Linked DNA regions of Prosthecodimorpha staleyi. The protein of the gene in region 2 binds, or shares a complex with, the protein of the main gene of each other region. Links are inferred from orthologs where the notes say so. Each region holds a gene or a part of one and is shown on either strand. Other genes may lie near its edges.

The links. The genes of interacting proteins can lie anywhere in the genome.
Region 1: the proteins of uvrA (region 2) and mfd are in contact, whole or in part, in a crystal structure (PDB 4DFC), measured with the Escherichia coli proteins. The link is inferred for Prosthecodimorpha staleyi from one-to-one orthologs.

Annotation. Positions count from the first base shown.
Region 1 is NZ_JAHHZF010000001.1:117,809-122,978, forward strand. What follows is about bases 991-5,170. They hold mfd (transcription-repair coupling factor), read right to left. Parts: upstream 4,860-5,170; coding sequence 1,191-4,859; downstream 991-1,190. Other genes in these bases: KL771_RS00545 (FAD assembly factor SdhE), read right to left, coding at 4,983-5,170. In the rest of the region: DNA-processing protein DprA, read right to left, coding at 1-948. UniProt on the Escherichia coli protein: Couples transcription and DNA repair by recognizing RNA polymerase (RNAP) stalled at DNA lesions. Mediates ATP-dependent release of RNAP and its truncated transcript from the DNA, and recruitment of nucleotide excision repair machinery to the damaged site.
Region 2 is NZ_JAHHZF010000014.1:62,716-68,145, reverse strand. Bases 790-4,238 are described here. They hold uvrA (excinuclease ABC subunit UvrA), read left to right. Parts: upstream 790-1,131; coding sequence 1,132-4,038; downstream 4,039-4,238. Also shown: ssb (single-stranded DNA-binding protein), read right to left, coding at 1-311; KL771_RS24195 (hypothetical protein), read right to left, coding at 4,814-5,430. UniProt on the Escherichia coli protein: The UvrABC repair system catalyzes the recognition and processing of DNA lesions. UvrA is an ATPase and a DNA-binding protein. A damage recognition complex composed of 2 UvrA and 2 UvrB subunits scans DNA for abnormalities.

The sequences.
Region 1 (5,170 bases), on a different replicon or contig from region 2:
CGGCCCGGCCGGCGGCTCCCAGGCGGACGGCGGCGGCGGATCGCGACCGAGCTGGGGGCCGAGGGCCTCGACGACATGCTCGGCCGAGGCGACCAGGGTTGCGCCGTTGCGGATCAGGTCGTTGGTGCCCTCCGCGCGCGGATCGAGCGGCGAGCCGGGCACGGCGAAGAGATCGCGGCCCTGCTCGCCGGCGAAGCGGGCGGTGTGCAGGGAGCCGGACCGGCGTGCGGCCTCGACCACGACCAAGCCCATGGAAATGCCGGAAATCAGCCGGTTGCGGCGCGGAAAGTCGCGCGCGCGCGGTTCCCAGCCGAACGGCAGCTCGCTGACGATGGCACCGCCGGTCGCGACGATGCGGGCGACCAGATCGGCATGTTCCGGCGGATAGATCCGATCGAGCCCGCCGGCGAAGACGCCGATCGTGCCGGTCTCCAGGCTGGCCATGTGGGCGGCGGCATCGATGCCGCGCGCCAGCCCCGAGACGATCGCAAAGCCCCGGGCGCCGAGGTCGCGCGCGAACTGCGCGGCGATCTTGCGGCCGGCCAGCGAGGCATTGCGCGAGCCGACGATGCCGACGGCCGGCTGGGCGAAGACGCCGGCGTCGCCGGCGACGGCCAGGATCGGCGGCGGTCCGTCCACGGCGCGCAGATAGGCCGGATAGTCCGCCTCGCCGAGCGCGACGAAGCGCGCGCCGGCGCGCTGCGCCGCCTCCCATTCGGCGTCGATCTCGGCATCGGTCGGGATCCGGATGCGGCTCGCGCCGCCGCGGCGCGCCAGATCCGGCAGCGCGTCGAGCGCATCGGCGGCCGAGCCGAACCGGTTGAGCAGCTGGATGAAGGTGTTCGGGCCGACATTGTCGGTGCGGATCAGCTTCAGCCAGCTGCGGCGCTGCCGCTCGGTCAGCCGGATGTGGAACTGTCCGTCGGGCGGCCGGGTCTCTTCGGCCAGCCCGCGCGGGGCCGGATCGACCAAGGGGCGCCGCTGCGGACGCTCGGACGGAAACAGGGACAACGTCACGCGGCACTCTCCTAAGCCCGCATCTTCGCCCGGCCTCGGTGAGAACACAACTCCTGGATACATATTCACATCACGGATCGCGCCCGCCGGAACCGGAGGCGGCCCGGCCGTCCTCGCGTAGATTCCGGGGGTACGGTGCGCGCGGCCCCGGGTCCGGGACACACCGGCGCGGTCTATCGTCCGCGCTTGCCCTTGCCGATCGAGCTCAGCGACGGGAACCGGCCGCGCGGGACGACCGGTGGCGGGGCCGGCGGCGGCGTCGGCTTCAGGTTGAGCCGTTTCGGGTCGGAAGGCGCGGCAGCGGCCGGGGCCGGCTTGCCCTTCTGGGCGGCCGGAACGGGCACGTCCTTGCCCTCGGCGATGCGCACGAGCTGGGTCAGCACCACGGCGGCGCCCTTCAGGCGCTGCTCGGCCTCCGGCCAGTCGCGCGACAGCACGATCTTCTGATCCGGCCGGATCTTGGCGAGCGAGCCCTGCTCGGTGATCCAGCGCACCAGGCCGGCGCCGTTGGCGAACTTGTTCTCGCGGAACGAGATCACCACGCCCTTCGGCCCGACATCGATCTTGTCGACATGGGCGCGCCGGCACAGGCCCTTGATGAAGACGATCTTCAGGAGATGCTCGACCTCCTCCGGCAGCGGGCCGAAGCGGTCGATCATCTCCGCCCCGAAGGCGTCGATCTGCTCGGTCGTCTCCAGATCGGCGAGGCGCCGGTAGAGGCCAAGGCGCAATTGCAGGTCGGCCACATAGGTCTCGGGGATCAGCACCGGCGTGCCGACCGTGATCGAGGGCGACCATTGCTCCTCGGCGACCGCATCCGGCTCGCCGGACTTCAGCGAGGCGACCGCCTCCTCGAGCATCTGCTGGTAGAGCTCGTAGCCGACCTCCTTGATGTGGCCGGACTGCTCGTCGCCGAGCAGGTTGCCGGCGCCGCGGATGTCGAGGTCGTGGCTCGCCAGCTGGAAGCCGGCGCCGAGGCTGTCGAGCGATTGCAGCACCTTCAGCCGCCGCTCGGCCTGCTGGGTCAGCGGCCGGTCGGCCGGCACGGTGAACAGCGCATAGGCGCGCAGCTTCGAGCGGCCGACGCGGCCGCGCAGCTGGTAGAGCTGGGCGAGGCCGAACATGTCGGCGCGGTGGATGATCAGCGTGTTGGCGGTGGGAATGTCGAGGCCGGATTCGACGATGGTCGTCGACAGCAGCACGTCGTACTTGCCCTCGTAGAAGGCATTCATCACGTCTTCCAGCTCGCCGGCGGCCATCTGGCCGTGGGCGGTGCAGACGCGCACCTCCGGCACGTGCTCGGCGAGGAACGTGGCGCGGGCGGCGAGGTCGGAGACGCGCGGCACGACATAGAAGCTTTGGCCGCCCCGATAATGCTCGCGCAGCAGCGCCTCGCGGATGACCAGCGGGTCGTAGGGCGACACGAAGCTGCGCACGGCGAGCCGATCGATCGGCGGCGTGGCGATGACCGAGAGTTCGCGCACGCCGGTCAGCGCCAGCTGCAGGGTGCGCGGGATCGGCGTCGCGGTCAGCGTCAGCACATGCACGTCGGCCTTGAGTTCCTTCAGCCTTTCCTTGTGCTTGACGCCGAAATGCTGCTCCTCGTCGACGATCAGCAGGCCGAGATCGCGGAACTTGACGCTTTTGGCGAGGATCGCGTGGGTGCCGACGACGATGTCGCAGTGGCCGCTTTCGAGCTCCTGGCGGGTCAGGTCGGCATCCTTGGCCGAAACCAGCCGCGAGAGCTGGCCGACGCGGAACGGCAGGCCCTTGAAGCGCTCCGAGAAGGTGCGGAAATGCTGGCGGGCGAGCAGCGTCGTCGGGACCACGACGGCGACCTGCTTGCCGGAGCCGGCAACCGTGAAGGCGGCGCGCAGCGCCACTTCGGTTTTGCCGAAGCCCACGTCGCCGCAGACCAGACGGTCCATCGGCCGGCCGGCGGCCAGATCCTCGTGCACGGCCTCGATCGAGGCCAGCTGGTCGTCGGTCTCCTCGTAGGGGAAGCGGGCGGCGAACTCGTCGGAGAGGCCTTCCACGGGGGTCAGGACCGGAGCCGGCTTCATCAGGCGCGCGGCAGCGGTCTTGATCAGGCTGTCGGCGATCTCGCGGATGCGGCTCTTCATGCGCGCCTTGCGCGCCTGCCAGGCGACGCCGCCGAGCTTGTCGAGCTGCACCTCGGTATCGTCCGAGCCGTAGCGGGTCAGGAGTTCGATATTCTCGACCGGCAGATAGAGCTTGTCGCCGCCCTGATAGACCAGTTCCAGGCAGTCATGCGGCGCGCCGACCGCCGTGATGGTCTTCAGCCCGGTGAAGCGGCCGATGCCGTGATCGACATGAACGACGATGTCGCCTTCCGAGAGCCCGGAGACCTCGGTCAGGAAGTCCGAACCCTTGGCGCGGCGCTTCTTCGGGCGGACCAGACGGTCGCCGAGAATGTCCTGCTCGCCGATCACCGCCACGTCGTCGAGTTCGACGCCGGCCTCGATGCCGAGCACGCCGACCCCGACCGCGCCCTTCGGCAGCGCGAGCAGTTCCGGGAAGGTCTTGACCGGCCGCAGGTCCTTCAGGCCGTGGTCGCCGAGCACCTGCGACAGGCGGTCGAGCGCGCCGTCGCTCCAGGCGGCGATCATCACCCGCCGGCCGGCCTTCTGCAGCTCGCCGACATGGGCGACGACCGCATCGAACACGTTCACGTCGCCGGCCTGGCGCTCGGTCAGGAAGGTCCGGCCCGGGCGGCCGCCGAGATCGACGGTGCGGGTCGGGCCGTCCGGCACCGCGAAGGGGGTCAGCGCGGCGGACCGGCGCGTCGCCAGCCGGCTGCGCCATTCCTCGGCGGTCAGATAGAGCGCGTCCGGCTCGACCGGCTTGTACGGCACGGCGCCGGCCTGCGGCGTCGCCTGCGCCTCGCGCCGGGCCTGGTAGTGGTCCTCGATCTGGCCGAGCCGCTCGGTCAGCGTCTCCTCGACGTGGGCCTCGAAGGCGATCGTCGCGTCGCCGATGTAGTCGAACAGCGTCTCCAGCCGCTCGTGGAACAGCGGCAGCCAGTGTTCCATGCCGGCATAACGGCGCCCCTCGGAGATCGCCGCATAGAGCGCGTCATCCTTGGTGGTGGCGCCGAAGCGGGCCACATAGGCGCGGCGGAAGCGGCTGATCGTCTCCGGGACGATGGTCACCTCCGACATCGGCAGCCATTCCAGCCGCTTCAGCTGGCCCGTGGTGCGCTGGCTCTCGGCGTCGAACTTGCGCACCGATTCCAGCGTATCGCCGAAGAAGTCGAGCCGCACCGGGCTGTCGGTGCCGGGGGCGAAGAGGTCGAGAATACCGCCGCGCACGGCATATTCGCCGGTCTCGCGCACCGTCGGGGTGCGGTTGAAACCGTTATTCTCCAGCCAGCGAACCAGGTCCGCCATGTCGACCCGGTTGCCGGGCGCGGCCGCGAAGGTCTCGGCGGCCACCATGCTGCGTTCCGGCACGCGCTGGACGACGGCGTTGACGGTGGTCAGCAGCACGACCGGCTTGGTCGTGGCCTGCGGGCGGACGAGGCGCGACAGCGTCGCCATCCGGCGCGCGACGATCTCCGGCGTCGGCGAAACGCGGTCATAGGGCAGACAGTCCCAGGCCGGGAAGGTCATCACCTGGATGTCGGGCGCGAAGAAGCCGAGCGCGGCCTCCAGGCTCGCCATCCTGTTGCCGTCGCGGGACACGGCGACGAGGCCGGGGCGCCCGTCCTTGGCGCCGGCGGCGCGTGCCAGATCGCCGATGGCCAGCGCTTCCAGCCCGTCCGGCAGGCTCGCCAGCGTGACGTGGTCGGTGCGGTCGAACAGACCCTTGAGCGGCTTCATCGGAGCGTCCGGACTGGAAGGGAATTGGCAGCGGTCGGTTGCGGACCTGGGGCCTCGAACCGGACCGCTCTAACGGGAGCGGCACATGGTCGGCGCGCGGCCGACGGATCAACGGACAGCAGATCAGCGGAACACGATCCCGCCGGGCGCGGTCTGGAAGGCCTTCAACTGGCGGAAGACCGGCGTGTCGTAGTTGCCGGGCGTGTCCTGGCGGTCGATGATCCAGGCGAAGAGGTCGGTGTCGGGCACCTCCATCAGCTGGACGAAATCGTCGAAATCCGCCTCCGACAGGCTGCCCAGATGCGCGTCCG
Region 2 (5,430 bases):
AGCACGACCTCGGTCGAATAGCGCTTCTGGCCCTGCTGGTCCTCCCAGGAGCGCGTCTGCAGTTGGCCTTCCAGATAAACCTTGGAGCCCTTGCGCAGATATTGCTCGGCTGTCTTGGCCAGCGGCTCGCTGAAGATCACCACCCGGTGCCATTCCGTCTTGTCGCGGCGCTCGCCGGACTGCCGGTCGCGCCAGGACTCCGAGGTCGCCACGCTCAAATTCACGATCGGCCGGCCGTCCTGCGTCCGCCGCACCTCGGGATCGGCACCCAAATTGCCGACCAGGATCACCTTGTTGACGCTTCCGGCCATCTCGATCTCCAAACACTTTCGCCGGCCCCACCGGTGCCGGCTGCCTCCCTCGGCCCAGACCGGCCCCGCACGCCGCATCCACGGCGCCGTATCCGACCAGACCCGAAACGCCACTGGGGCGGCGCTCCTTCCATAACGTCCCGAACGCCGCTTCCGCACCGTCCCGTTCGTCGGAACCCGATATGCAGCTTCGGCAGTGTCCCGTCCGCCCGGCCCCGTGGGCGCGTCACCTTACGCCGCCGCCGGCGCCCGGGCGACCGCACGGTCCCGTCCGACCGAGCGCCGCGCCAGCTTATCCACCGTTGTCGGCCTTGTCCGCCGCTCCGCCTCGCCTACCCCCGCCCGGCGGACCGCCCCCGTTTGCTCCGATCGATCCGGCAAGGCTTGCAATTGTTCCTGTTCCGTTCTAAGCGTCTCCCGCGCCATTCGCAAGTCCCCCCGGCTCGAATCGGTGATTGTGACCGCCGGTTCCCGCCGATAGGGTGGCGCGGCGTGCGGTCCGGGACCGGGCGGGCCGATCACGGACGGACGGCCCGATATGGACCGCGCGATATGGATCGCCGTGTCCGCTTGCGCGGCATGACGGGCACTGCCGGACGGGTTTTTGCGTCCGGATCGGTTGCAAGCCCGATCCTGTCGCGCGCGGCCCCGGTCTTGCACGGCGTGCGGGCGCGTCACGCAACGCCTGACGTGCACGGCCCGTTGCGCATAGCCTTCCGTGCATGGCGGACATCCGCCGTCGCGCGCGAACCGTAGACGATCGGCGTCGCGAGGCGTCGTCCCATCCCGCCGTGCGTCCGATCCGGACCGGAAACGATCGATGACCGAGAACCGCCGCCCCGCCGCCAACCCGACCAAGATGCTCTCGATCCGGGGGGCGCGCGAGCACAATCTGAAGAATGTCGACCTGGACCTGCCGCGCGACTCGCTGATCGTGATGACCGGCCTCAGCGGTTCGGGCAAGTCGTCGCTCGCCTTCGATACCATCTATGCCGAGGGCCAGCGCCGCTATGTGGAAAGCCTGTCGGCCTATGCGCGCCAGTTTCTGGAGATGATGCAGAAGCCGGATGTCGACCAGATCGACGGTTTGTCGCCAGCCATATCGATCGAGCAGAAGACGACCTCGCGCAACCCGCGCTCGACGGTTGGCACGGTCACCGAAATCTACGATTACATGCGGCTTCTGTTCGCGCGCGTCGGCATTCCCTATTCGCCGGCGACCGGTCTGCCGATCGAAAGCCAGACGGTCAGCCAGATGGTCGACCGCACCCTGGCCCTGCCGGAGGGAACGCGCCTCTTCCTGCTCGCGCCGATGATCCGCGGCCGCAAGGGCGAATACCGCAAGGAACTGCTGGATCTGCAGAAGAAGGGCTTCCAGCGCGTCAAGATCGACGGCACCTTCCACGAGATTGCGGAAGCGCCGGCACTCGACAAGAAGCTCAAGCACGACCTCGACGTGGTCGTCGACCGCATCGTCGTCCGCCCCGACATGGCGACGCGGCTCGCCGACAGTTTCGAGACGGCGCTGAAGCTCGCCGACGGCATCGCGGTCGCGGAATTCGCCGACGAGAAGGACCCGAACGGCGAGCCGCGCCGGCTGATCTTCTCGGAGAAGTTCGCCTGCCCGGTGTCCGGCTTCACCATTTCGGAGATCGAGCCGCGGCTGTTCTCGTTCAACAACCCGTTCGGTGCCTGCCCGACCTGTTCGGGGCTCGGGTCGGAGCAGAAGATCGATCCGGCGCTGATCGTGCCGGACGAATCCGAAACCCTGCGCAAGGGCGCCATCGCGCCCTGGGCGCGCTCGACCTCTCCCTTCACGACCCAGACGCTGGAAGCGCTCGCCCGGCACTACGGTTTCAAGCTCGATGTCGCCTGGCGAGACCTGCCGGAGCGCGCCCGCAGCGCGATCCTCTACGGCACGGGCAGCGAGGAGGTGCTGTTCTCCTATGACGACGGGCTGCGCAGCTACAACACCACCAAGACCTTCGAGGGCGTGATCCCGAACCTGGAGCGGCGCTGGCGGGAGACCGAATCGGACTGGTCGCGCGAGGAGATCGAGCGCTTCTTCGCGGCCACGCCCTGCCGGGCCTGCAACGGCTATCGGCTGAAGCCGGAGGCGCTGGCGGTCAAGATCGCCGGCCGGCATATCGGCGAGGTCTCCGACATGTCGATCCGCGGCGCCGGCCAGTGGTTCGAATGCCTGCCGGCGGACCTGAGCGACAAGCAGAACGAGATCGCCGGCCGCATCCTCAAGGAAATCCGCGAGCGGCTGAAGTTCCTCAACGATGTCGGGCTCGACTACCTGACCCTGGCACGCAATTCCGGCACCCTGTCGGGCGGCGAGAGCCAGCGCATCCGCCTCGCCTCGCAGATCGGTTCCGGCCTGACCGGCGTGCTCTACGTGCTCGACGAACCCTCGATCGGCCTGCACCAGCGCGACAATGCGCGCCTCCTCGACACGCTGAAGCACCTTCGCGACATCGGCAACACGGTGATCGTGGTCGAGCATGACGAGGACGCGATCCTGGCCGCCGACTATGTCGTCGATGTCGGGCCGGGCGCCGGCATCCATGGCGGCAAGATCATCGCCGAGGGCACGCCGGCGGAGATTCTGGCCGATCCGGCCTCGCTGACCGGACAATACCTGTCCGGGACCCGCGAGATCCCGCTACCGGTCAAACGTCGCAAGATCGACAAGGTCCGTCGCCTGCGCGTGGTCGGAGCGCGCGGGAACAATCTGAAATCCGTCAGCGCCGACATTCCGCTCGGCACGCTGACCTGCGTCACCGGCGTTTCCGGTGGCGGCAAGTCGACCCTGCTGATCGATACCCTGTTCCGGGCCGTCGCGCGCAAGCTCAACGGCTCCAAGGAGAATCCCGCCCCGCACGACCGTGTCGAGGGGCTGGAGTTCCTCGACAAGGTGATCGACATCGACCAGTCGCCGATCGGGCGGACGCCGCGCTCCAATCCGGCGACCTATACGGGCGCCTTCACGCCAATCCGCGAGTGGTTTGCCGGCCTGCCGGAAGCCAAGGCGCGCGGCTACGGGCCCGGCCGCTTCTCCTTCAATGTCAAGGGCGGCCGCTGCGAGGCCTGCCAGGGCGATGGCGTCATCAAGATCGAGATGCACTTCCTGCCGGACGTCTACGTGACCTGCGATGTCTGCAAGGGCAAGCGCTACAATCGCGAGACGCTGGACGTGCAGTTCAAGAGCAAGTCGATCGCCGACGTGCTCGACATGACGGTCGACGAGGCCGTCGGCTTCTTCCAGGCCGTGCCGGCGATCCGCGAGAAATTGGAGACGCTGTCGCGCGTCGGCCTCGGCTATATCCATGTCGGCCAGCAGGCGACCACGCTGTCGGGCGGCGAGGCGCAGCGCGTCAAGTTGTCCAAGGAACTGTCGCGCCGCTCGACCGGCAAGACGCTCTACATCCTCGACGAGCCGACCACCGGCCTGCATTTCCACGATGTCGCCAAGCTCCTGGAAGTGCTGCACGAACTGGTCGACCAGGGCAATACGGTGGCGGTCATCGAGCACAATCTGGAGGTGATCAAGACGGCCGACTGGATCCTCGACCTCGGCCCGGAGGGCGGCGACGGTGGCGGCGAGATCGTCGCCGTGGGCCGCCCCGAGGATGTCGTCAAGGAACCGCGCAGCCATACCGGTCGATTCCTTGCCGAACTTCTGGAACGGCGGCCGCGCCGGCGGCCGGCGGCTGCGGAATGACACCCAGGCGGAAGCGGGCGGCTCGGGCAATGCAGACCCGATCGGCCTCTCGCTTTCGCCCTTGTGTCCGCCGGGGATCGGCGCGGCCGCTCGCTACCAGGCATTCCTCTGGGTCATGCTGCGATGCGAATTGTGCATTGCAGCACATCCGACCGATCCAAGGATGAGGAAGACCGGCGAATTCGCCTCAGGGCAGCAGCCTTTCGTGCTGCATTGCACAACACGCATGTCGGACATGCGGTCCGCCCTCTGGCTTGGGACAGGGGTCATGTCCTATCTTCCGGCCATGGACGACGCCGTGAGGCCTGACCCGCTCTTCAAGCTTTCCTGATGTTTAGGACAGTTCTTTGGAGATGACGACCGGTCGGCCGCGCAGGCAGCACCGGCACCGAGCTGTTTCCTCCCAGACTCGCTCGCCCCGGTCCCCTGCGTGAGCGTCGCCACTTCGGACGGCCTGTCCTCCCCTGGCCGTCCTACCGACGGGGCTTCTCCTCCCACCCCGATCGGACAATCGAACGCCCGCCGGTTCTCCTCCCACCGGCGGGCGTTTCGATTCACTGGGTTGCGTTTCCAATTCCGCGTTTCGCTACAGCAGGATGAACCGGTGCCCGCATGTTGGCGCGGCACCGCCGTGCATTGCGAGCGGCCCTGGCCCTTCCGATCCGCCTGGCCCTTCCGATCCAACAGGCAATCCCTGCCGGCCCGGCCGGATCGCGGCAATAGAGAGCCCGGCCATCAATGCGGGGGACGCGGGATCGCCGCCCGTGACCGTCGCTCAGTGCTTCGAATCCCACTCCGACTTCAGCATGATGTCGTTCGGGTCGCCGGAATCGCGCATCCAGGAATCGACCACCCATTCCTCGCCGCCGATCTCGCGATAGACCGCGGTGGCATGGGCGTAGATGAAGCCGCCACGGGAGTCCGGACGCACCACCGTGTGGTAGCGCAGAAGACCGTGCTGCTGAGCGTAGATCAGGATGGTGGTGGAGTTGGTCGCCTCGTCCAGGCAATCGGTCTGGCCGGGCTGGTTGGCCTGATCGGGCTCGGAGCCGCGGATGTCGGGCGGGCCGCCGAGTTGCGGCGCGGCCCGCTGTTCCCAGTATTGGACGAGATGATCGATCGCGTCGCGCTCCTCGGCGGCGGAACCGCGGCGGGTGGCGAAGATGTTGGCGATCGCCTTCTCGTCGGCATCGCTCAGCGCGATGATGGTGCGCAGCCGGCATTCGAAGCCGTGGCAATAGACCAGCCGATTGCCGCGCGGCATGCCGACATTGCCGCGTTCGACGAACCAGTTGACCAGGTCACGCGACGGCTCGAAGGGAATCGGAGCCGGGATCGGCGTCAGTGCGGCAGTGGCGCCGGCGGCGGACCTTTTCGCCTTGGCCGCGGCCT